DNA from 4 places in the Cupriavidus sp. genome. Region 1 is predicted to be linked to each of the others. Evidence: predicted binding sites of a transcription regulator. Region 1 holds the regulator's gene; each other region holds the start of a gene.

The links. Region 1 encodes FNR, which switches genes on or off when oxygen is low (the NO sensors DNR and NnrR bind a similar motif). Its sites were predicted from a motif close to TTGATNNNNATCAA; they were not measured.
Region 2: ACO550_RS24085 (universal stress protein) is a predicted target of FNR. The motif match lies at 1,940-1,953, and genes of this name have one in related genera.
Region 3: cyoA (ubiquinol oxidase subunit II) is a predicted target of FNR. The motif match lies at 2,885-2,898, and genes of this name have one in related genera.
Region 4: ACO550_RS13950 (DASS family sodium-coupled anion symporter) is a predicted target of FNR. The motif match lies at 3,328-3,341, and genes of this name have one in related genera.

What each region holds. Positions count from the first base shown of each region.
Region 1 covers NZ_DBHKYV010000030.1:65,396-71,512, forward strand. The annotation lists gene ccoG (cytochrome c oxidase accessory protein CcoG) at 1-1,028, shown strand, start outside; gene ACO550_RS28010 (hypothetical protein) at 1,071-1,280, shown strand; gene ACO550_RS28015 (hypothetical protein) at 1,277-1,522, shown strand; gene fnr (fumarate/nitrate reduction transcriptional regulator Fnr) at 1,623-2,348, opposite strand; gene ACO550_RS28025 (urease accessory protein UreH domain-containing protein) at 2,434-3,201, shown strand; gene scpB (SMC-Scp complex subunit ScpB) at 3,763-4,689, shown strand; gene rluB (23S rRNA pseudouridine(2605) synthase RluB) at 4,718-6,117, shown strand, end outside.
Region 2 covers NZ_DBHKYV010000023.1:25,736-31,852, forward strand. The annotation lists gene ACO550_RS24080 (heavy metal translocating P-type ATPase) at 1-1,740, opposite strand, end outside; gene ACO550_RS24085 (universal stress protein) at 2,021-2,446, shown strand; gene ACO550_RS24090 (universal stress protein) at 2,515-3,354, opposite strand; gene ACO550_RS24095 (Hsp20 family protein) at 3,618-4,163, shown strand; gene ACO550_RS24100 (hypothetical protein) at 4,562-5,068, shown strand; gene ACO550_RS24105 (hypothetical protein) at 5,424-5,669, opposite strand; gene ACO550_RS24110 (TraR/DksA C4-type zinc finger protein) at 5,734-6,108, opposite strand.
Region 3 covers NZ_DBHKYV010000004.1:163,044-169,160, forward strand. The annotation lists gene cyoB (cytochrome o ubiquinol oxidase subunit I) at 1-1,733, opposite strand, end outside; gene cyoA (ubiquinol oxidase subunit II) at 1,815-2,867, opposite strand; gene ACO550_RS09290 (MFS transporter) at 3,016-4,335, shown strand; gene cynR (transcriptional regulator CynR) at 4,304-5,206, opposite strand; gene ACO550_RS09300 (carbonic anhydrase) at 5,316-5,993, shown strand; gene ACO550_RS09305 (sensor domain-containing diguanylate cyclase) at 6,084-6,117, shown strand, end outside.
Region 4 covers NZ_DBHKYV010000008.1:179,450-185,566, reverse strand. The annotation lists gene ACO550_RS13960 (transglycosylase domain-containing protein) at 1-492, opposite strand, end outside; gene ACO550_RS13955 (Ldh family oxidoreductase) at 593-1,642, opposite strand; gene ACO550_RS13950 (DASS family sodium-coupled anion symporter) at 1,684-3,207, opposite strand; gene ACO550_RS13945 (hypothetical protein) at 3,792-4,394, shown strand; gene ACO550_RS13940 (tyrosine-protein phosphatase) at 4,394-5,167, shown strand; gene ACO550_RS13935 (acetate/propionate family kinase) at 5,319-6,117, opposite strand, start outside.

The DNA.
Region 1 (6,117 bases):
GTATCCGCCTGGACGGCGACCCGTGGAGCCTGCGCAAGCTCCGGCTCAAGGCGACCAAGCACACGCTGTGGGTGGCCATCGCGTTGTGGACGGGGTTCACCTTCATTGGCTACTTCGCGCCGATCCGTGAGCTGGGCAGCGAGATCCTGCAATTCTCGCTGGGCCCGTGGCAAACCTTCTGGATGCTGTTCTACGCGTTTGCGACGTGGGGCAATGCGGGCTTCATGCGCGAGCAGGTCTGCAAGTACATGTGTCCGTACGCGCGTTTCCAGAGCGTGATGGTCGATCGCGATACCTTTGTCGTGACCTATGACGTGGGGCGTGGCGAACCGCGTGGCAGCCGTTCGCGCAAGGCAGACCATCATGCGGCAGGCCTGGGCGATTGCGTGAACTGCAGCATCTGCGTGCAGGTGTGTCCGACCGGGATCGATATCCGCGATGGCCTGCAGTACGAGTGTATTGGTTGCGGGGCATGTATCGACGCCTGCAATCAGGTCATGGACAAGATGGAGTATCCGCGCGGGCTGATCCGGTACACATCGGAAAATGCGATGCGCAAGAGCCTGTCCGTGACCGATGCACGCAAACGGCTGATGCGCCCGCGCACAATCGTCTACACCATGATCTGGTTATTGCTGGCCGTAGGATTTGTCGCATCGCTGGCCATGCGCACCCCGCTCAAGGTCGACATCATCCGCGATCGCGGCGCACTTGGCCGCGAGGTGGAAGGGCGCTGGATCGAGAACGTGTACCGACTCCAGTTGATCAACACAACGGAAGCGCCGATGAAGGTGCGCGTGCAGGCCGGCAGTGATGAGTTGAAGGGGATGGTCGTCGAATACGATCACACCGCGGAAGCGTTGTCGCCCACATCGAACCGCTTGTTGCCAATCCGGATCCGCGTGCCGATCGACGATGCCAGGCAGGGGACGTACAAGATCAGCGTGACGGTGACCGCCGAAGCGGAACCCGCGCGTGCGGTGCAGATCCGGCAAAGCACGAGTTTTATCGTACCCCGCAATCTGTGATGCTTTATCTGTGAAGCTGGACGATACCAAGAGGAGAGCGCAATGACCCCACATCCCGCCAAGCCCTGGTACAAGGAGCCATGGCCGTGGATCCTGATGAGCGGACCGCTGCTGGCCATGATTGGTTGCGGCATCACGATCTGGCTGGCAAGCACGCATGCCGATATGCCGGTCGGGGATGCCACCCGTCATGGCCTGGTCGTGGAGAAGGTCGATGTTGACCATGCCCGGACACCAGCGAGGCAACCATGAGATTGCGCTGGCTGATGTGGGTGTTATGGCCGGCATTCCTGATGGGAGGCGCGGCAACGGCCGTGGTGTTCTCGGTGGTGGATCCTGGTGATCTCAGTTTTTTCGGGCATCCGGTCGAGGCATCGCGGCAGGCGGTCTATACGGTGGGATTCCTGGTGGCGTGGCTGTTCTGCGCGTTGTCCAGCGGGCTGACGCTGTACACGATGCCGGTGAAGCTCAGCGATACCGATGAACTCGAATAGGTCCGGTATGCATGAAGTGCCTGGGAACCCTGGAAAACGGAAAGGCCGCACCGGATGCGCTCCGGTGCGGCCTTTTGCATGTTGCTCGCGAAGGCGCCGTTCAGCAGGATCGGCTGTAGACCTGCTTGATACCCTCCATATCGACCAGCTTCACATGGCGCTGACGAATCTGGATCAGCCCCGCTTCCGCAAAGCGCGAGAACAGTCGGCTGACGGTTTCGAGCTTCAGGCCCAGGTAGCTGCCGATTTCCTCGCGGCTCATGCGCAGTACGAACTCTGTCGAGGAGTATCCGCGCGCCGACAGTCGTTCAGACATGTTGATCAGGAACGCCGCGAGACGCTCCTCGGCACGCATCGAGCCGAGCGTGATCAGCATCACCTGGTCCTGGGAGATTTCCTTGCTCATCAGGCGCAGGAACTGGCCTTGCAGCGACGGAAGCTGGCCCGACAATACCTGCAGGTCATCGAACCGCACGACGCAGACTTCGGTGTCTTCGAGTGCCGTGGCATCCGATGCGTGCTGCATCTCGCTGAGCCCGTCGAGACCGATCACTTCGCCGGGCAGGTGAAAGCCCGTGATCTGCGTGCGCCCGTCTTCCATCGTGACGTGCGTCTTCAGTGTGCCGAAGCGAATCGCATAGACCGCGGTGAGGGGCTCTCCCATGCGGTACAGCGTTTCACCCTTGTGAACACGAACGCGTTCCTGCACGAGCGTGTCCATTTTCACGAGGTCTTGCTGCGACATGCCCACGGGCAGGCAAAGCTGACCCATGGCACACGTGGAACAGCGGGGCGACATCTCGGTGACGGGAATGGAAGTCAACAATTGAAGTGCTCGTTTTGAATGCGCTTGAAGCGAGGGCGCGATGCAGGCATTTTACAGCGTCGAGTGACGCGGAAGCGAGGAACAGTTGCCATTTGGTGTACTTTTAAGCGTTTTTCTGGTGGCCCTGCTTGGCGGCGTGCATTGCGCCGCAATGTGCGGTGGCATTGCGATTGCCGCGGAGCAGAACGGCACGCGCCGGGTGGCCGCGATCGTGCATCGCTCGCCGCGTAGCTGGTGGGCCGAACTGTGCGTGATGCACGCCGGACGCCTGACCACCTACATGCTGCTTGGCGCATTGATGGGCGCGGTCGGCGCAACCGTGTGGAAGCAGGAGTATCTGCCACTGCAGCGCTGGCTCTATGCGGCCGGCAGTGTGATGCTGGTTCTTACCGGGCTGTGGTTGCTACGCGGGCGAACCAGTCTTGTCAGCTGGATCGAGCGGCTGGCATCGCGTGCCGCATCGCACGTCGTGCGCCTGGCGGGATCGGTGGCGGGATACGTGCCGGCAGCGGTGCGACGCGAGCAGCGCACCCCGCCGATGTTGCGCCGCTATGGCATGGGGCTGGCATGGGGTCTGGTACCCTGCGGCATGGTTTATGGGGCACTCGCCATGGCGCTGCTCGCTGGCAATGCGCCATCGGGTGCGCTCGTGATGGGTGCGTTCGGATTGGGCACGCTACCTAACCTGCTGGTGATCTCGGGGTTGTCTGGCTATCTGCGGCAGTTGTCACGCAAGCCGGTGATTCGGACCGCGTCGGCGCTGGTGGTGATCGGGTTTGGCGCGCTCGGCGTGGCGCGGGCGATCTGGCTTCCTGATACGCTCGCGCAACACGGTTTTTGCGTGGTGTTTTGAATCGACCACAGCGGCGGGTTGCGGGCGGGGGGCGGAATGCCATACAATCGCGAGAACCACGGTATCGCGCCGCGTCATGCTCGTGGCGTCGCCGGGGCGACATTCCTGATCTGGGGTGTCGGTCCAGGGTTTCGGGGCTGCTTAGGCATGCCGGAACCATTCCCACAGTCCATCCGGTTCAAAAGATCTGGTTAAAAGGCCGACGGCGGTGTGGAAGGTGGCGCCGGGTCAAGGCGATTGTTGTCTGGGTTGCCTGAGCCGATATCCGTATTTTCTTGCCGTCTTGGCCATTCGGTGGCCCTGGCGATTGTCCGCCCCGAAGGGAGAAGGCGCGACGCAAGAGGTCCGTCGACTGGCGAAGCCTGCCAGGCCCGGACGATCTCCTGCCGGACAGACCGGCAACTCGATGCAAGGAAAGATGTGCACGGCTGCGCTGCCAGAAGGCATGCGCGCTGGCTGCGCGATGAGATGGCGGAAAGCTTCGGCGCCGCTGTATCTGCAATCTCCAGTGCCCCGGGATGGATCCGGGGGCAGGTGCAAAGACAGGCTGCACGCAATCACATGAATACCCAAGAGGCGAAGATCGTCCTCGAGACCGCGTTGATCTGTGCGCAGGAGCCACTGCGCGTTGGCGATCTGCGGCGGTTGTTTGCCGACGACGTCGGTGCCGACACCATCCGGGTGTTGCTGGAAGAATTGCGCCAGGACTGGCAGCAGCGCGGGGTCGAACTCGTTGCCCTGGCCAGTGGCTGGCGGTTCCAGAGCCGCCCGGAGATGCGCGAATTCCTGGATCGCCTGAATCCGGAAAAGCCGCCAAAGTACTCGCGCGCGGTGATGGAGACATTGGCCATCATTGCGTATCGCCAGCCTGTCACACGGGGCGATATCGAGGAAATCCGCGGCGTGACGGTCAGCACGGACGTAGTCAAGAAACTCGAGGATCGTGGCTGGATCGAGGTCATCGGCCATCGCGATGTGCCCGGTCGCCCAGCGCTGTATGCAACGACCAAGGCGTTCCTGGACGACTTGGGGCTGCGTTCGCTGGACGAGTTGCCACCGCTGGAAGATGCGCAGGCACAGGCGCAGGCCGCGCTGCTCGATCAGCAGGCGATCGACTTCGAGGAAATCGCCACGGCCAACCCGCCGGTGGGTGACGAGGAAGCGTTTGCCGAAACCGGCGACGCGGCTGGCGCTACGGAGATATCCGCCGTAGTGCCGGAGACTCCGCCCGCCGAGGCGCCGGAGCATATGGATGCGGCCGGCACCGAACCTGATTCCGGGGGCGAAGCCGGGCAGGATGAACAAGAAACCAGCGTCGCGCATTTGCCCGTGAAGGATGATGGGCAGGACGACGATGCGCCGGTGGCTCACGCCAACGGTTTCCACGTGGGCACCGAGGCTCCCGAAGCGGCGGCCGACGAAGGTCCGGATCGGACTGGCGAACTGCCATTGCCGACCGAGGACGACGACGAGCGCGTGTCCAACTGAATAACTTGCAACATCGATAGTGAATACTTTGTCTGATTCCGCTGAGCAAGACGTCCGCCAGCCGGACGTGCCGGGCGACACCGGCGCAGCCCCCGATTCGGGTAACGACGCCGACGGCGCACCGCGCCGCAAGGGGCTTCGGCGCGGCCTGCGCAACCTGGTGGCCACGCGCCGCCAGGCGGCACAGGACCGGGATGGCCGCGGCGAGGGCGACCCCGCCGTGGCGGCTGAAGGTGGCGAGGGTGCCCAGCCCGCGGCGCCGCGTAGTCGTGGCCGTCGCAAGCCGGCGCCCGCTGCGGACGCTGGCGCGCAGGTAGCGCCGCAGCCTGAGTCCGGTGATGCGCAGCCTGCCCAGGCGCCAGCCGGCCAGGGCCAGCGCAAGCGCCGGCAGCAGCCGCAGCGCAAGGCCGCCCTGGTCGATGGCGAAAACAAGCCAGTGGCCGAGCAGCCTGCCAGGCGTGACCGGAGCGATCGGACTGGCGACCGGAATGCCGAGCGCGGCGGTGACCGGAGTGACCGGAATGGTCAGCGCAAGGGCAAGCCCGGTGCCGGCAAGCAAGGCGGCAGGGGCGAGCAGCGTCAGGGCGACAGGCCCGGCAAGCAGGGCGGCAAGCCCGCCGGCGGCGCGCAGAAGACGGCCGCTGGTGGCGAGGACCTGTTCCGCTTCGTGATCTCCGAGCAGTTCGACCAGGAAGACATGGTCGTGCCGCGTACCAAGGCCAAGCCGGTGCGCGAGCTGACGTCGGATGACGATGCGCCGAAGCTGCACAAGGTGCTGGCCGAGGGCGGCCTGGGCTCCCGTCGCGAGATGGAAGAACTGATCCTCCAGGGCCGTGTGTCGGTCAATGGACTGCCGGCCCACATCGGTCAGCGCATTCTGCCGGCCGACCAGGTTCGCGTGAATGGCAAGCTGATCCACCGCAGGGTGTCGTCCAAGCCGCCGCGCGTGCTGCTGTACCACAAGCCGGCAGGGGAAATCGTCAGCCAGTCGGATCCGGAAGGCCGTCCGACCGTGTTCGACAGCTTGCCGCGGATCAAGAGCGGCAAGTGGGTGGCCGTCGGCCGCCTGGACTTCAATACTGAAGGCCTGCTGATTTTCACGACGTCGGGTGACATCGCCAACCGTTTCATGCATCCGCGCTATGGCGTGGAGCGCGAGTACGCGGTGCGTACGCTGGGCGAACTGGCTGAAGCCGATCGCCAGCGCCTGCTACACGGTATCCAGCTCGATGACGGCGAGGCCAATTTCCTGCGCATCGCCGATGGTGGTGGTGAAGGCGTGAACCAGTGGTATCACGTGGCGCTGACCGAAGGCCGCAACCGTGAAGTGCGCCGCATGTTCGAAGCCGTGGGGCTCACGGTATCGCGCCTGATTCGTACGCGTTATGGTCAGTTCCTGCTGCCGCGCGGCCTCAAGCGTGGTCGCTG
Region 2 (6,117 bases), on a different contig from region 1:
CGCGAGCATTGCGCCCATGGAGAGCATCATGCCCAGTCCCGCGCTCTGCTTTGCAATTCGCAACGTGCGACGTGCGACCCGCACCCCATCGGCCAGACGATCCAGGCGGTCCACAAGCAGCACCACGTCCGCGACCTCCGAAGCCGACGCCGCGCCGCGCGCGCCCATGGCGACGCCAACATCCGCTGCGGCCAGGGCAGGCGCATCGTTGATCCCGTCGCCCACCATGATCACCATGCCGTCGTGCCTGGCGGCCTGAATCCGCTCAAGTTTCTGCGCGGGGGATTGCGCTGCATAGACTTCCTCGACGCCGAGCATTGCTCCTACGGCTTCCGCTAGGTCCTGCCGGTCTCCGGTCAGCATCGCCTGCCGCGCAAATCCCTCTCGTCTCAACAACCGCAATGCCCGAGGGGTCTCCGTCCGTAAGGTATCGGCCAACGCCAGGATGCCGACTAATCGACCGTCGACGGCCACGAACACTGCCGACATGCTACCCATACGGATACGCTGGTCGATCTCGCAGGCCCACGCCGGCAGACTGGCATCACCAACTACATAGGCACTGCCCCCAATCCTGACCGCATGGCCTTCGACAACCCCCTCGACGCCTGCACCGGCTTGCTCTTTTACGCCAGCCGGCGTGGCGAGAGTCATGCCTCGCTCGCGCGCGGTCGTTGTCAACGCATCGGAGATCACATGCGACGAGCCCTGCCCCAGCGAGGCGGCAAGCCCCAGCACTGTCTCGGGCGACTCGCCCGGCGCGCAAGCCATCTCCGCGAGCCGCGCAGCACCACGGGTAAGCGTGCCGGTCTTGTCAAAGAACAGGATACTCGCGCGTGCCAGGCGCTCCATTGCGCCACCGCCCTTCACAAGTACTCCGTGCCTTGCGCAACGCGACAGTCCGGACACCATGGCAACTGGTACGCCCAGGATCAGCGGACACGGGGTGGCCACTACCAACACGCCCAGCACGCGCAAAGGATCCTCGCTCCAAAGCCAACCGGCACCCGCGATGGCCAGCGCCACAACGATGAAACACAGGGCATAGCGATCAGCGAGGCGCGTCAGCGGGCTACGCTCGGCCTGTGCCGTCGCGACCATGCGCAGAATTCCGGCAAACGTACTGTCCGACGCCATGGCACCCGCAACCATCTCGAGCACGGACCCGACGTTCAGGGCGCCACTGGAAACCGCTTCCCCTGCAGCCCGCCTCTGGATGGCGGCTTCTCCCGTCAGCGCGGACTCATCAAGATCGCCCGCGCACGCCAGTACACCGTCGACCGGAAGCACCTCGCCATGCCGCACCAGCAGTCGGTCGCCTGCCCGAACCTCGTTCACGCCCACGGACGTCCAGCCGCCATTTTCGTGACGCAAGGCCTGCCGTGGAGCATGCCGCAGCAACGTTGTCATCTCGCGTTGCGCCCGGAACTGCGCGTAGTCCTCCAGCGCGCGCCCACTGCCTAGCATCAGCGAGATAACGGCCGCCACGAGGAACTCGCTAAAACCCAACGCCACGACCACCGAAGTCAGAGCCAGCAGATCTACGCCGGTTTCCTTGCGGAGGATAGCCCTGACGCTCGTGACGGCGAGTACGACGACGTTGGGTAACGTCCCCAGCAGCCAGATGCCGTCGGCGACGGTATCCCCGAGCCAGGCCCGCGCGACAAGTCCGCCCGCAAGCGTAACGGCTGAAAACACGGTTCCTACGCTATTGACCATCCTGGCAACCGACATCTTCATCGTGTCCCCGATGCATGACAGCCCCTCCGCCTTCCGACGCGCACGCCATGCCAGATCTCGCGCTAGCAACAACCGCGGAACGGTTTTCCCTCTCCAAGATAGATGGCAAGCACTGATGCGCCAACGATTATGTCTGCCACCAGCATCTTGGGATTCGCGCTACGAATCATTCGTATTTCATCTCGTGCATGCGATGGACTTGAGGCAGATCAACAGGGCTGGTCTTGGCATACGTAGTCTGGAATGGACCATGTCCTTAATTCGCAACGGAGGTCCTACCATGCGCAATGTTCTCCTCGCTACAGATGGCTCGCGTTTCTCGGATGCCGCCGCCCGTGTCATCGCCAGGCGCCAATTGCTGCGCGATGACTTTACAGTACATGTAGCCCACTGCATGCCCGATCTGTCCGGTGAAGTAAAGGCATTCATCAGCCACACCGACATCGAAGCCTGGCATCAGGACTCGTCCGGGCGTGCGATGCAGTCGGTGCTGGATATTCTGGCCGCCGCGCAGGTTCCAACCGTTCCGCACACGCTAGTGGGCTTCGCGCCCGAGAAGGTCTTGGCGCTCGCGACGACGATACAGGCTGAATGCATCCTCTTGGGTACCCACGGGCGCGGGGGATTTCTGGACAATGTCCTGGGCTCCGTGGCAACCCGCGTATTGGCGCACGCGCCCTGCCCCGTACTGCTGGTAAGAGATTGAATGCGCCGGCACATCCACGATATATGCGCCGCCAGCCTGCCGTCCGCGACGACCGCGCGTGTAGCGCGCTAGTGTGACAATAGGACCGGCGTCGTCATCTCGCTTAGCAGGGTCCGAGTAACACCCCCGAGCACGAGCTCACGCATTCTCGCGTGACCATACGCCCCCATTACGAGCAGATCCGCATCCGAATCCGCAAGCCGTGCCAGCAGCAGTTCGCCTGCCTCGACATCGTTGTCCAGCATCGACTCTGAAAGGGTCGCGTGAATGCCATGATCCTGCAGCCACGCGACGGCATACCGGCCTGGCGAGTTCCACGGATTTGACCAACGGTCAGGCGCCACGCATTGCACGACCTCCACAGACGTTGCGCGGGCCAGAATCGGTAATGCGTCCCGGATAGCACGTGCTGCCTCGCCGCTGCCGTTCCATGCCACTACCACCCGCTGCCCGACTCCGGGGAACGAACCCGTGTGCGGCACGACTAGGACAGGACGTCCGCAGTGCAAGATAATCTCGTCAACCAACTGGTTGTCGCTCGGCGCGAACCGCTCGGTGGGATCGGTCTGTCCCAGTACGGTCAAATCGGCGAGCCTAGACTCCAAAAGAACGGACGATAAGCTGCCCCAGTCAGATTCGCGCCATTCCGTCCGGATACCTACACCGGCTGTCGCACCTTCAAACGCCGCCCTGGCCGCCCTGCCCGCGTGATCGCGCAAGGTATTGAATGATGCGAGATAGCGATCGCCATCGACAAAGCCCCGGATGTCATTGGGATCGGGCCGGCCCGTGGCAAACAAACCGATGAGCCTTGCTCCGTGGGATAGTGCCAATTGGGTAGCCAGATGCACGCGCTGATGCAGATGTCGGCTGCCATCCAGATGTACGAGGATTGTGGCGTAGTCCATAGCGTAGCGCTCCCTCCAGGCACCAAGCCTGCTACAACGCACTGTATATGCTTGCTAACTTCGCCCCTTGCGGCACGTCAAAACATGGGGCGTTCGTACCATTACCTCCCAACCCGCGGGCATCCGCTCCGTGACCGCGCAGCCTCCCACGACGAGTGCCTGCGTCGAATTCCAAGGGGCTAGGCGTTGATCTCCATCAACGGAAGGCGGTTCAAATCACCTAGCATGACATCGCCTTTCCCATTCTTTCAGGAGACGATGAAATGGCCAAAACCGAAAGTAAATTGCCTGTCACGAAAGAACAACAGGAAATGATGCGGCCCTGGATGCCCCACGCGTGGCACCCGTTGGAAGGGCTGCGTCGCGAAGTTGATCGCCTGTTCCAGAGCTTTGATCGCGACTTCAAGATTTCCTCGTTCCCACGGATGACGCAGGACTTCTCGTCCGCTATGCCCGACATGGGATGGATGCTCGGGGCTGGTCCTGCCGTCGATTTCGCAGAAACCGACAAAGGCTATGAAATCACGATGGAATTGCCAGGCCTGGATGAGAAGAGCATCGAAGTGAAGCTGTCAAACGGCGGGCTCGTTGTCAAAGGCGAGAAACGCGTCGAGAAGGAAGAAAAAAACAAGGACTACTTCCTCCACGAGCGCCATTACGGCTCCTTCGAGCGCGCATTCCGCATGCCAGATGGCGTCGACGTCGAGAAAATTGATGCGGCGTTCAAGAACGGCATATTGACGGTCACCTTTCCGAAGATTGTCAAAGCTCAGAAGTTGGAGAAGAAGATCGAAATCAAGTCCATGTAATGGTGCTTGTCCGGACTGGGTGCGCCATCGGCCTGCGACGTTTTCCGCATGATCATCACGTGGGCGTCGCGGGCCCGGCTTGTAACTTCACTTCCTTTCATCGCGGAGCCATTCGATCTGAAACGGCCTGACGTGGCATGATTTGGGGCAGCCGATCGTCACCATGGCGGATGCACCTCTCGCTGCTTAAGGCCGACATGTCATCAGCCCGTACCAACCCCGGCACGAGCCCACTCGCCAAGATGCACAAGCCCTTGTGAGACCGCGCGACGCGTGCGTCCGCGATTGCGGCCAACTTTGCGCTGCGTCAAGCCACACCCGTTTCGCTCTTATAAGCTGGAAGTGACCGCAGTGGCGATCCGGAACCGTGCCAATGCGAAGAACGTGCAGAGGCCACCATGTCCGCGGCGTATCAAAACCTTCTGAACGCCTTACTGATGCTCTCGCTGGCCGCCATCAGTGCGGCGAGCCACGCCCAGCCGGCAGTGAAGCGCGACGACACGACGCCCGCCGCACAATCCGAGACCATTCCCTACGTGTCAGGTGGTGTCGGCGTCGATGATGTTGCGCGCATGCGCGAACTCGCACCACTCTTCAATGTCCGACTACGCTTCCAAGACAAGGCGACAGGCGCATCCTTGTCGGACGTCAAGGTGATCATTCTCAATGAAAACAAGGTCCGGCTGCTTCGTGTGATCACAGAAGGACCATTGCTGTATTTCAAGGTGCGTCCGGGCAGGTACTATCTGGCCGCCGTGTATGCAGATGAGGTCCACGAATCGACGCTGGTCATCGCCCAGAAGGTCCGAACCATGACGATCTCATTTCGTGTCAATGAAATGGAAGGAACCTGGAAATACTGCCTGGAACGTGAGGGCAGGTGTCATCGCCGCGAGCAGGAATAAACTTCCGGCCGATCGCCAGTGGCTTGTCCACCTTCGTGGCATCGCGCATGGCGGTAACGACGCCAGCTCACTCGTCATCTTGCCTTACCATGACCCATCGGCGCTAGCACGACGATGGCAGTCGGGCAGTCTCGCTCCGTACCCCGCCTAGCGCCAAGAACAACGCAACGGCGTCCGGCAATCGTTGGCTACGGGCCCGCAAATGCTCAATGTTGATTGCTGATATTCGGCATTCGCAGTTAGCACCCGAAGGTACACAGAAGTCCCAGCGCGATAGTTGGAGAGACGCTCGTTTATCAACGCTTGTGCGCCGCGCCGCGAACGGTGCTGCGCAGCCACGGCAAACGCGTCATGTTCAAGCCCTTCGCTGCGCATCCACAACCTGTGCGAAAGCGGTCAATAGGACCTGCTGATAGTTGGCTCCCGCAGCATCAAGCCTGGAAATTGCCGCCTCGCGTCGATAGTGCAAGACCCCGCCGTGGAAGCGCGGCGCCGCGATACTCGTGGCCGTGCCCGAATCGTCGGGTCCGGCACCGAGAATTGTGCTGGCATTGGCGGCGTCCAGAACGTGGCTCGCGGTAAAGCCAATGCTTGGCAGCATGACAACTGTCGCCACGCCCACGGCGCAAGACCGAGCTTTCCGATTAGTAAGCCGAGCGCGCCGGTCAAGACAGAGGAACGGCGCGGCGACGCTCATGGGTGCGCTGGCACTCGGCGCACCGCTTTGCTGTCGGATAGGCCGATAGCCGCGCGAAACTGATCGGCGCGTGACAATCGATGCATCTTCCATAGGCTCCAATGGCCATCCGTGCGCGGGCCGCGCCGATATCGGCAAGTTGCATGCGGTAATGCTCCAGCATTGCATCGGCCTCGCGCTGAGCGATCTCTCGTTCAGCGACATCGGTTTGGTCGCCTGGCTCGGGCGTTACAAGCGGCATCACCGAGGAAGCACCGCTTCCCACAACCGCGTGGATACGTCCATCTTCTTCGTCAAGCTGGACGATCAGCGCAGTCATCTGCTTTGAAGTTAACGCATGCATTGTCAAACT
Region 3 (6,117 bases), on a different contig from region 1:
TTCATTTGCCACCACGCGTCGGTGTCATGCACGACCGGCGTGAACGCGAAGTTGTACTGGGGGGGCGGCGATGAGGTAGACCACTCGAGCGTGCGGGCATCCCATGGGTCGCCGGTCACGTCACGCAGCTCCTCGCGGCGCATGAAGCTGACCACCAGCTGGATGATGAAGCAGGCAATGCCCAGTGCGATCAGGAACGCGCCGAACGCGGCAATCTGGAACCAGATCTGCAGCGACGGATCGTCGAAATGGTTCATGCGGCGCGTCACGCCGAGCAGGCCCAGCCAGTACAGCGGCATGAACGCGAAGTAGAAGCCCGTGAGCCAGAACCAGAACGACGCCTTGCCCCACGACGACACCAGCCGGTAGCCAAACGCTTTCGGGAACCAGTAGGTGATGCCGGCCATCAGCCCGAACAGCACGCCGCCGATGATCACATTGTGGAAGTGGGCAATCAGGAACAGGCTGTTGTGCAGCGAGAAGTCCGCCGGCGGCACCGCCAGCAGCACGCCGGTCATGCCACCGATCACGAACGTGACCATGAAGCCGACCGTCCACAGCATCGGCACCTCGAACTTGATCTTGCCGTGGTACATCGTGAACAGCCAGTTGAAGATCTTCGCCCCGGTGGGGATCGAGATGATCATCGTCGTGATCCCGAAGAACGAGTTCACGCTGGCGCCGGAGCCCATCGTAAAGAAGTGGTGCAGCCAGACCAGGTACGACAGCACCGTGATCACCACCGTTGCGTAGACCATCGACGCGTAGCCGAACAGGCGCTTGCGGCTGAAGGTGGCGGTGACTTCGGAGAACACGCCGAACACCGGCAGCACCAGGATGTAGACCTCGGGGTGGCCCCAGATCCAGATCAGGTTCACGTACAGCATGGCGCTGCCGCCCTGGTCCGCCGTGAAGAAGTTGGTGCCGACATAGCGGTCGAGCGACAGCAGTGCCAGCGCGGCCGTCAGTACCGGGAACGCGGCGATGATCAGTACATTGGTGCACAGCGAGGTCCACGTGAAGATTGGCATGCGCATCAGCGTCATGCCCGGCGCTCGCATCTTGACGATGGTGACCAGCAGGTTGATCCCCGATAACAATGTCCCGACCCCTGCCACCTGTAACGCCCATATGTAGTAGTCGACCCCGACATCGGGACTATGCAGGATGCCCGACAATGGTGGATACGCGAGCCAGCCCGTGCGCGCGAATTCGCCGACGAACAGCGACATCATGACCAGGATGGCGCCGCCCGTGGTCATCCAGAAACTGAAGTTGTTCAGGAACGGGAAGGCCACGTCGCGCGCGCCAATCTGCAGGGGGACCACGAAGTTCATGAGCCCCGTGACCAATGGCATGGCCACGAAGAAGATCATGATCACGCCGTGCGCGGTAAAGATCTGGTCGTAGTGGTGCGGTGGCAGGTAGCCAAGGTTGTCGCCGAAGGCAACCGCCTGCTGGATCCGCATCATGACCGCGTCGGCAAAGCCGCGCAGCAGCATCACGATGCCCAGCACCACGTACATGATGCCGATCTTCTTGTGGTCGATGCTGGTGAACCACTCGCGCCACAGATAGCCCCAGACCCGGAAGTAGGTCAGCGCGCCGACCAGCGCCAGGCCGCCCAGTATCACGGCCGCGAAGGTGGCGATCAGGATTGGTTCGTGTAACGGGATGGCCTCCCACGAAAGACGACCAAAAATCGTGTTGGCGAGTTCGGAACGCTCGGGCATGGTTGTCACCTGGGCCTGTGTTGACCAATTCTGGCCGATGAAGATTGGCGAAAACGTGAAGGGCGGAAGCCGGACCGTGCGTCAGCGCAACAGCCGCCTGCCGTCATTGGGGGAGGCATCTGGCGCGAACACGGGCGCAACGTCGGCCGTATTGTTCGCGGTGCAGATTTCCGCCGACGGATCGAACTTGCCACGGCTGCGATCAAGCGCCATGGTGTCCGCCATGCAGGTCCCGCCATCCACGCAGCGGTTCAGGATCAGGTTGTAGAGGTCCGGCGCCACGCTGGCATAACGCTGCACCGGCTCGCTCTCGCTGGGCTTGGCCAGCTTCAGGTACGTGTCCTTCGACAATTGGGCACCTGACGACTTCGCCTGCTGGACCCAGCGGTCGAAATCCTCGTTGGACATGCCGTGGAACTTGAAGCGCATATGCGAGAAGCCCGCGCCGCTGTAGTTGGATGACATGCCGTCGAAGACGCCCGGCTGGTTGATCACCGCATGCAGCTTGGTCTCCATGCCCGGCATGGCGTAGACCATGCCGGCCAGCGACGGCACGAAGAACGCGTTCATTACCGAAGTAGAGGTGATCCTGAACGCGATCGGACGATCGACGGGAGCCGCCAGCTCGTTGACGGTGGCAATGCCTTGTTCGGGATACAGGAACAGCCACTTCCAGTCCATGGCCACCACCTCGACGGTCAGCGGCTTCACTTCGGCGGTCACCGGGCGGCTTTGGTCGATACGCGTGAGGGGGCGGTAGGGATCGAGCTGGTGGGTGCTGACCCAGGTCACCGCGCCCAGCGCGATGATGATCAGCAGCGGCGCGGCCCAGATGGCCAGTTCCAGCACCGTGGAGTGGTCCCATTCCGGGTTGTATGGCGCGTCCTTCGCGTTCTCGCGATAGCGCCACGCGAACAGCAGCGTGAGAAATATCACCGGCACGATGATCAACAGCATCAGGCAGGTGGCGATGATGATCAGGTCACGCTGCCGCAGCGCCATGTCGCCAGAAGGCGACAACAGCACCGCGTTGCTACATCCCGCGAGACTCACCAATATGGCGATCGCGGCACTTCGCAGAAGCAATCTACCCGTCACACTAAACGTCGGCACTACAGCATCGAAGCGTGGCATGGTCTCGGAAGTGGCGTTTGATTAACGTCGAAGGCTCACTGACGCAGCAATCTTTCGATTTCCAATGGCAGTTTAGGCGCTATTCTTGTCAGTGCGGGACTTTAAGTGCAGTACGACATTCCTTCCGCACTTCGATGGAGACTCCACGATGGCCAGTCTGTCCCACCAGCATCGCGCGTCGCCGACTGCACCTCCGGCGCCCGGCCACCATGATGTGGCACCTGCCGAGATCGCCACAGGCGTGGTGATAGGGCGGGCTTCGGAGTACTTTGACTTCTTCGTGTATGGCATCGCGTCGGTGCTGGTCTTTCCGACGGTGTACTTCCCGTTTGCCAGTGAACTGGCCGGGTTGCTGTACAGCTTCGCGATTTTCTCGTTTGCGTTTATCGGTCGACCGTTTGGCACGGCACTGTTCATGCGCGTGCAGCGGCGCTGGGGGCGTGGCATCAAGCTGACCGCGTCACTGTTCCTGCTGGGCACCGCGACAGTAGGGATTGCGTTCCTGCCGTCGTACGAGTCGATCGGCAGCAAGGCCATCTACCTGCTGGCCCTGTTCCGCTTCCTGCAGGGCATCGCGTTTGGCGGATCGTGGGACGGGCTGCCATCGCTGCTGGCGCTGAACGCGCCCGAGAACAAGCGTGGCTGGTACGCAATGGTCGGGCAACTGGGCGCGCCGACCGGCTTTATCGTGGCCGGTTCGTTGTTCCTGTTCCTGCATGTGAGCCTGACCCAGCCCGAATTCATCGACTGGGGCTGGCGCTATCCGTTCTATGTGGCGTTCGCCATCAACGTGGTGGCACTGTTCGCCCGACTGCGCCTGGTGGTCACGCACGAGTACACGCGGTTGCTCGAGGAAGACGAACTGGAGCCCATCAGCACGTTGCAGATGGTGAATGCGCAGGGCTTCAATATTTTCCTTGGCGCATTTGCCGCGCTGGCCAGCTACGCGCTGTTCCACCTGGTCACGGTGTTCGCGCTGTCCTGGGTAGTCCTGCACAAGACCCAGGAAATTGGCGACGTGCTCGCGGTCCAGATCGTGGGCGCCGTGATTGCGTTTATCGGCACGCTGATCTCGGGCTGGCTGGCGGACCGCATCGGCCGTCGCACCACGCTGGCGATAATGGCTGTGCTGATCGGCATCTTCAGCCTGGCCACGCCGTGGCTGCTGGGCGGTGGCGCCACGGGGCAGGACATCTTCATCCTGGTGGGCTTCGGCCTGCTGGGGCTGTCCTATGGGCAGGCAGCCGGTGTGGTGACGTCCAACTTCGACCGTGAGTTCCGCTACACCGGCGCAGCGCTGACCACCGACTTCGGCTGGTTGTTTGGCGCCGCGTTCGCACCGCTGGTGGCGCTGGGCCTGTCGTCGCTGTTCGGACTGGTTGCCGTGAGTCTCTACCTGCTGTCCGGCGTGGCGGGGACGCTGATCGCCTTGCGGATCAACCGCGCGTTGGGGACCCCCGACGTTTAAATTCGTGTAGCGCGAAATCGACAAAGGCGCGCGCCGCCGCGGTGCGGTAGGCGCCTTTGCGCTGCAATAGCGCGGCGTGCCGCGGCGGCAGCGGCAATTCCAGTTTCAGGATGCGCAGATCCGGGTGATCGGCGGCGATGGCCGCCGGCAGTACCGTGGCATGACGCCCGCTGCGCACCGCATCGAGCACGGCGCTCACCGAATTGGCCTCGAACGTGATGCGCGGCTCGATCCCCAGCGCACCGAAGTAGCGCGCGATATAGCCCCGCGTGGCAAATTCTCGCGTCAGCATCGCCATCGACTCTCCGGCGAGCGCGCGGGCCCCGAGTGCCGTGCGGCGCCGTGCCAGCGCATGCGTGGTGCCGACCATGTAGGCCAGCGGCTCATCCAGCAATGGCGTGGCTTCAAGATCCGGCAGGTGGATATCGTCGAATGCAATGCCGATATCGACTTCATCGTTGGCCAGCATGGGCTCCACGCGTTCCTGCGGCATTTCCCGCAGGCTGAGCGTGATGTTCGGATACCGCGCGTTGAAGGCGACGATCAGCGGCGCCACCAGGTAGGGCGTGAACGTTGGCGTCATGGCCAGCCGCAGGTTGCCGCGCGTGAGCTCGCCCACATCGTGGATCGCCCGTTGTCCTGCCTCCAGATCCTGCAGTGCGCGCCGCGCGTGCAGGTAGTAGGCCTCGCCGGCATCGGTCAGCCGCACCATCCGGCCGCTGCGGTCGAACAGCGGCGCGCCGAGCGAATCCTCGAGCTGGCGGATCTGCTGTGACAGCGTCGGTTGCGAGACGTGCAGCGCCTCGGCGGCACGGGTGAAGTTGCCGGCATCGGCAACCGCCAGGAAGTATCGGACGTGGCGCAGCAGCATGAGCAGACTCTTCAACTATTGGTATTGCCAATGGTCAGCATAATAATCCGGTCTTGGACCTAATAGCTGTTTACGCCCATGCTATGCGGTCAGATGGGGGGAGATCGCAGTGAAAGACTTGATCCAGGGCATTCTCAAATTCCAGCGCGAGGAGTTTCCGAAGCTTTCCGCGCTGTTCCAGGAACTGGCGACGCAGCAGAGTCCCAGCACGCTGTTCATTGCCTGTTCCGATAGCCGTGTGGAGCCTGCGCTGCTGACGCAGAGCGAGCCCGGCAAGCTGTTCGTGATCCGCAATGCGGGCAACATCGTGCCGGCCTACGCGGTGCAGCCGGGCGGTGTGTCGGCCAGTGTGGAATACGCGGTGGCCGGCCTCAAGGTGCGCGACATCGTGATCTGCGGCCACTCGAATTGCGGTGCGATGACGGCGGTGGCCAACTGCCAGTGCCTGGACCATATGCCATCGGTTGCCGAATGGCTCGAACATGCCAGCGGGGCACGCATGATCAGCCTGGCACGCCCGCATGGATCGGAGCGTGAACGGGTCGACGACATGGTGCGCGAGAACGTGATCGAACAGCTCGCGCATCTGCGCACGCATCCGAGCGTGGCCGAGGCCCTTGCGCAAGGTCGCATCAACCTGCACGGCTGGGTGTACGACATCGGCACCGGGGCCATCGATGCGCTCGACGGCAAGACCCGCAAGTTTGTGCCGCTGGTGGAATTCCCGGAGGTCAATGCCACGGAAATCACTGAAATCGCCGAAATCACCGAATCCCAGGTCGCATAAAAGTGAAACAAACCGTACATTGTCCACCTCTGTGCGAGTTTGCCGTTAATGTTGTCATGCATAGCGACGCGCCCGATAGGCGACATATTCATGCAACTGCCCCCGATTCCCGCCAATGAAGCCG
Region 4 (6,117 bases), on a different contig from region 1:
GAAGTACGTATCGGCGGCTTCCGCAAAGCCATAGGCACCCTGGCCCAGGTAGATCTTGTTCAGGTAGAGCTCGAGGATCTCGTCCTTGCCCAGCGCGTTTTCGATGCGGTAGGCGAGCAGGATTTCGTAGAGCTTGCGCGTATAGGTCTTCTGGCGCGACAGGAAGAAGTTGCGCGCCACCTGCATCGTGATGGTCGACGCGCCTTGCGACAGTTCATCCGACAGGTTGGCAATGCCGGCGCGCATCACGCCCACATAGTCGACGCCATCGTGCAGATAGAAGCGGTCATCCTCGATGGCGACCACGGCCTCGGGTAGCGTATGTGGGAAGTCTCCCAGCTTCACATAGCCGGACGAATGCCGGAACGCCATCAGCGCATCGAGCGATGGCAGTTGCCGGTTGGCCATCAGGACGGCAAAAGACAGAAGCAGGATGCCACCAACGATGGCAAGCAGCACGAACTTGACGAAAGCGGACCAGAGACGTTGCATGGCGCGTATTGTGCCATTTGTCTCGGAAAGGTCCGAGGAGTGAAGGGCCAATTGTGTTCTCCCCTCGCCCGCATGGCGGGAGAGGGGAGCGCATGTTCGCCTACCCGGCCGGTACCTCGACCTTCAGTTCCTGCGCCAGCGTTTCCAGGTTCCGCCAGATATTCGGGTTGATATCGAGATGCGTCGCCGCCAATGCGCGATTGGCGGCCTCGTATTCGCCGGGGTACTGCACCTGGTCGAACCCGGGCGCGGTGGGTGTGTCGTGCAGGTATTCGATGAACGCTTCCACCTCGCCACGTTCCCAGTTCAGCCCGAGGTCGAACTCGGGGTTCAGCAGCACCGCGAACAGGTTGTTGGTGGCCACGCCGCCGCGCGGGTTGTCGGGCTGGATGGTGCCGCCACCCGACAGCACGCCCGCCAGCAGTTCCGCAACCACGCCGAGCGCATAGCCCTTGTGCTGGCCGAACGGCAGCAGCGATCCGGGCCGCTCGCCAAACATCACCGACGCATCCGTGGTTGGATTGCCGTCGGCATCGATGATGCTGTGCTCGGGAGCCGGCTCGCCTTTCTCCGCCAGCACGCGCGCCTTGTTGATGGCAATGGCGCTGGTGGCGATATCCACGACCAGCGGTGGCCGGCCATTGGGCATCGGGCCCGCAAAGCACAGCGGGTTGGTGGTCAGGCGCGGCACGCGGCCGCCGAACGGAGCCACCACCGGCGTGCGGTTGATTACATTGGTAAAGCTCAGCAGCACGAAGCCGGCCGCCGCTACCATTTCGCCGTAATGGCCCATGCGGCCCAGATGGTGCGAGCGGCGCAGCGTGACGATGCAGTGCCCGTGTTGGCGCACACGCTCGATGGCCTGCTGCATCACGCTCTTGCCGACGTGCTGGCCAAAGCCACCATGACCGTCGAACACCATCAGCATGTCGCGGTCGAGCACGCATTCCGCGCGGCCTGCGATATCGACGCTGCCGCCATCTATGGCGCGACGGTAGTTGGGCAGGATCGACAGGCCGTGGCTGACATAGCCGCAGCGGTCTGCTTCGACCAGATGTTCGGCTACATCGTCAGCAATGTCGTGCGGCACATTCTGTGCGATCAGTATGTTGCGCGCAAAGGTGCGCGCGGTGTCCAGTGTCAGCTTCATGGCAGGGGCTTTGATAGGTTCGGGAAAAATTCAGCCGTGCGTCATACCCAGCCGAGCCAGCGCCAGTACGTGGCGGCGAACAGCAGCATCAGCAGGTAGCCGATGATCGTGACCGGTATGCCGATCTTGGCGAACTGCTTGCCGTTGAACGTGTCGGTGCCAAGGCAGACCATGTTCTGCGGCGCGTTGATCGGCAGGATGAAGCCGAAGCTCACGGTGTAGCCCAGCAGCATCGTCATGCCCACCTTGTTGATGTCGCCGGGCAAGGTTTGCAACACCGAGATCAGGATCGGCAGCAATGCCGCGGTCAGCGCGGTGGCACTGGCAAAGCCCAGGTGGATCAGGATCAGGAAGGCGGCCAGGATGGCGAAGATCAGTAGCGTGCCGTGGTCGGCCAGGCCCGAATGGGTGACCACGAACTTGCCAAGCCATTGGCCGGCTTGCGTGGTCAGCAGTGCAGTGCCCAGGCTGATACCGACACCGAACACGATCAGCGTGCCCCACGGCGTACGCTGCTGCATCGTCTTCCAGTCCATCACGCCGATGCGCGGCATCATCAGGATCACCAGGCCCACGAACGTGATGGTGGCGGTATCGAATGAATGGAGCTTGCCTTCGGTGGCCCAGAACAGCAGCAGGCCAATGGCGACGGCGGCCAGGCGCTTCTGCGGCCCGGTCATCGGCCCCAGCGCGGCCAGTTCCTTCTGCACGGCTTCCTTACCGCCGGCGATGGCTTCGGTTTCAGGCGGCAGCAACCAGCGCACCAGGAAGTACAGCACGACTGACATCACAATGGCCCAAGGTGCGCCGGCCACCAGCCATTGCAGCCAGGTTACGCGTTCGCCAAGCAGCTTGTCCATGAACCCCGCGGTCAGCAGGTTCTGCGCGGCGGCGGTCTGGATACCGACGTTCCACACGCTGGTAGCCTGCGCCACCATGATCATGATGCCGGCGGCGATATTCGACTTCTTGTCGACGCCGAACGCGGCAATCACGCCCATCATGATTGGCACGGTACAGGCGCTGCGAGCCGTAGCGCTGGGCACTACCAGGCTCAGGATGATCGTGACCGCAATCGTGCCGATCAGGATACGCCGCGTACTGGTGCCGATGGCCGAGAGCGTGACCAGTGCGATACGCCGGTCGAGCCCGGTGACGGTCATCGCCGCCGAGATAAACAGCGCCGCGGCTACCAGTGCCAGTGCGGTGTTCGAGAAACCGGCCAGCGCCATGCCCAGCGCGCGCGATGTGCCGTACATCGTGTTCGGATCGTTGACCATCGGCGCGAAGCCGACCAGTGCCGCCATCAATGACGTGATCATGATGGCGCTGGTTTCGTAGGTCACTGCTTCGGTGATCCACACGACCACCGCGAAGGCCAGGATCGCCAGCATGCGCTGGCCGGCAACCGGCAGGTCGGGCGGCATTGGAATCAGCAGTACCGCGATCAGAACGAGGACAGCGGCGTAGAGACCCCAGTGAATACGAAGCTTCGGTGCGGCCGGTGCGGCAACGGCCGCGGTGGGGGCACCGGGGGCGGCAGGAGAGGTGTGCGGATCAGGCATGGTGACATCCCTTGTGTGGAGCAGCCTGTCGGACGCGTCGCGACGCAGGATCGCCGCGTTCGACATGTGGTCATTATGTGAACTGCACGTGGGTGTGCCAAGACTGCCGGGCTCGCGAGTTTGCGTTGGATCAAATCGTTGTCAGATCAGAATTTGTCAAGAGAAACGCCTTATTGCAGGTGTAGCAATGGTTGGCGGGTTATCTTGGCAAGCAGGCTGTCTTCGAAGCTGGCGATCTGAAATAATTGACGCCGATGCTGAACATTTTCGAATGCGTGTGATGTGATACGCCAGAAAGATGTCAACTACCCCGCCCTAAAGGGCGGAGCTTGAAAGAGCTCGGGGTTGACCAGGGCAAGCGGTAACTAATCCGCTACGTTGTGTAGAAGTTCGCAGACCCACCCCGGAATGCTTCCTCAGTTCCGGGCTCTGGAAGCGATGGTTGCAGACAAGGCACGGGTAGCTACGAAACGGGCCATCGCCGGGCGCAAGCCCAAGCTGCTGCACAACATGCCCGAGGGGAGACCTCCCGAAAGGGAGGCGTTACAAGGCCCGTAAGGGCAGCTATTCAATAGGAGCCGATCATGTCGGTGTTTGTGCTGGACCGCAATGGCAAGCCGTTGATGCCGTGCTCGCTGGCGAACGCCTTGCAGGCCATGGGGCTGCCCCTTGAACTCGCATCGGGAGGCCAAACCAAGTTCAACCGAGCCATTCACACCATTCCCAAGACCCATGCACTGGATGCGGCATGTGTCGGCAATCTTGAGGCCATCACCGGTTGGGAGTGTCCCACACTTGAAGTCAAGGCGACGGGGCGCGGTAGCTATCAGCGCACGCGGCTGACGGCTACCGGGTTCCCGCGCGGCTACCTCATGCGCCAGAAGCAGGTAAAGGGATTCCAGACGGGCGACCGTGTGCGCGCCATCGTGCCAAGCGGAAAGAAGCGGGGAACCTATGCGGGCCGCGTTGCCGTTCGCGCGTCAGGCTCGTTCAACATCCAGACGCCGAATGGCGTCGTGCAGGGAATCAGCCATAGCCGTTGTTCGCTGGTGCAGCGGGCAGACGGATATGGCTACCACTTCCGTCCCAAAGATAGCCCCTACAGAGGAAAAGCGGGAGAAGGGCGTGCTGCGCACGCCGCGCTATCCATCCCCGGTCTGAAGTCCGAGGTTTCCCGCGCAGCCTGATGAAAACCGATATCGCAGGAACAAGCCAGGCCGGCATGCGACCGTGCCTGGATCTGGAGACCATTGCCAACGCGCGTGACCTGGGTGGACTGACTGGGCGGGAGGGTAGACGTATCAAGCCGGCGAAGCTGTACCGCAGTGCCAATCCCGCACTCGGTTGTGCCGCCGACCTCGACAAGCTCCACGCATTGGAACTCGACATCGTGGTCGACTTCCGCTCGCCGGGCGAGAAGTCACCGGCCGAAGCAGTCTTCGGCGAACGCTTCCAATGGCTGGCCGTACCCGTGCTGGACGGCTCGATGTCCATGGATGCACTGATGCCACGCCTGCGCACCAGCAGCGCGACCCAGATGCATGGCTTCATGCTCGATGTCTATCGCGATTTTCCGGTGCGTTATCGCGACGCGTTTGGCGCGTTCCTGCGCCATGCCGAGGCAGGCAGCACACTGCTGTACCACTGCACTGCAGGCAAGGACCGTACTGGTTTTGCGTCACTGCTGCTGCTGAGCGTACTGGGTGTCGCGCAGGACGATATCGTGGCCAACTATCTTGAGTCGAACCACTGGAATCGTGGCTTCAACGAGAGGATTCTGGCTGGTGTAAGCCAGATCGGGGTATCGCCCGATGTCATGATGCCGCTGCTCGATGTGCGGCCCGAATATCTGGAGGCATCGATGGATGCGATCGGGCAAGCGTATGGGAGTGTCGAGCGATTCGTTGAAGGACTCGATATCGATGTGGATCGATTGCGCGCGCACTATCTCGAGGACTAACACAAACCAATGGTTTGCTCCCCTCTCCCATGAAATGGGAGAAGGGCGGGGGAGAGGGCCGGCACATCAAGACGCGACGATCGAAATTTGAACCGCTGGCCCTCTCCCCCAACCCCTCTCCCGCAAGCGGGAGAGGGGAGCTTAAACTCACTTACAACCCGCCGTTTTCGCGCAGTATCCTTGCCGTCGACAGCGCGATCATGCCTTCCTCGTCGGTTGGCAACACCAGCACCGGTACGCGGCTCGTATCGCGGCTGACGCGTTGGCAGTTCTCGCCATTGGCTGCGGCATCGATGGCCACACCAAACAGGTCGGTCAGGTGCGCGCAGATCCGTGCGCGCACATCGGGGGAGTTGGCGCCGATGCCGGCCGTGAACACCAGCGCATCAAGGCCACCCAACGTGACCGCCAGCTTGCCGATCTCCTGCGCGGCGCGATATGCGTAGAAATCGACTGCCAGCTTTGCGCGCGGACTGTCGCTGTCCAGCAGCGCACGCATGTCGCTGCTGATGCCGGAGATGCCCTTGAGCCCGGACTGTCCATAGAGCATCGACTGGATCGCGTCGGCGTCCATGCCTTGCGCGGCCAGGTACAGCACCGCGCCGGGATCGATCGATCCGCAGCGGGTGCCCATCGGCATGCCATCGAGCGCGGTCAGACCCATGGTCGATTCCACGCTCCGGCCGCCGCGCATTGCGCACAGGCTGGCGCCATTGCCGAGATGGGCCACGATGACGCGGCCTTCCGCCAGGTCGGGCGCCACCTGCTTGAGCCGCCGCGCGATATATGCATACGACAGGCCATGAAAACCATAGCGACGCACGCCTTGCTCGTAGTACTCGTAGGGCAGCGCCATCAACTGCGCCAGCGGATCATGACCCGCATGAAACGCGGTGTCGAAGCAGGCCACCTGCAGCAGGTCGGGTGCGGCGCTACGTACTGCGCGGATC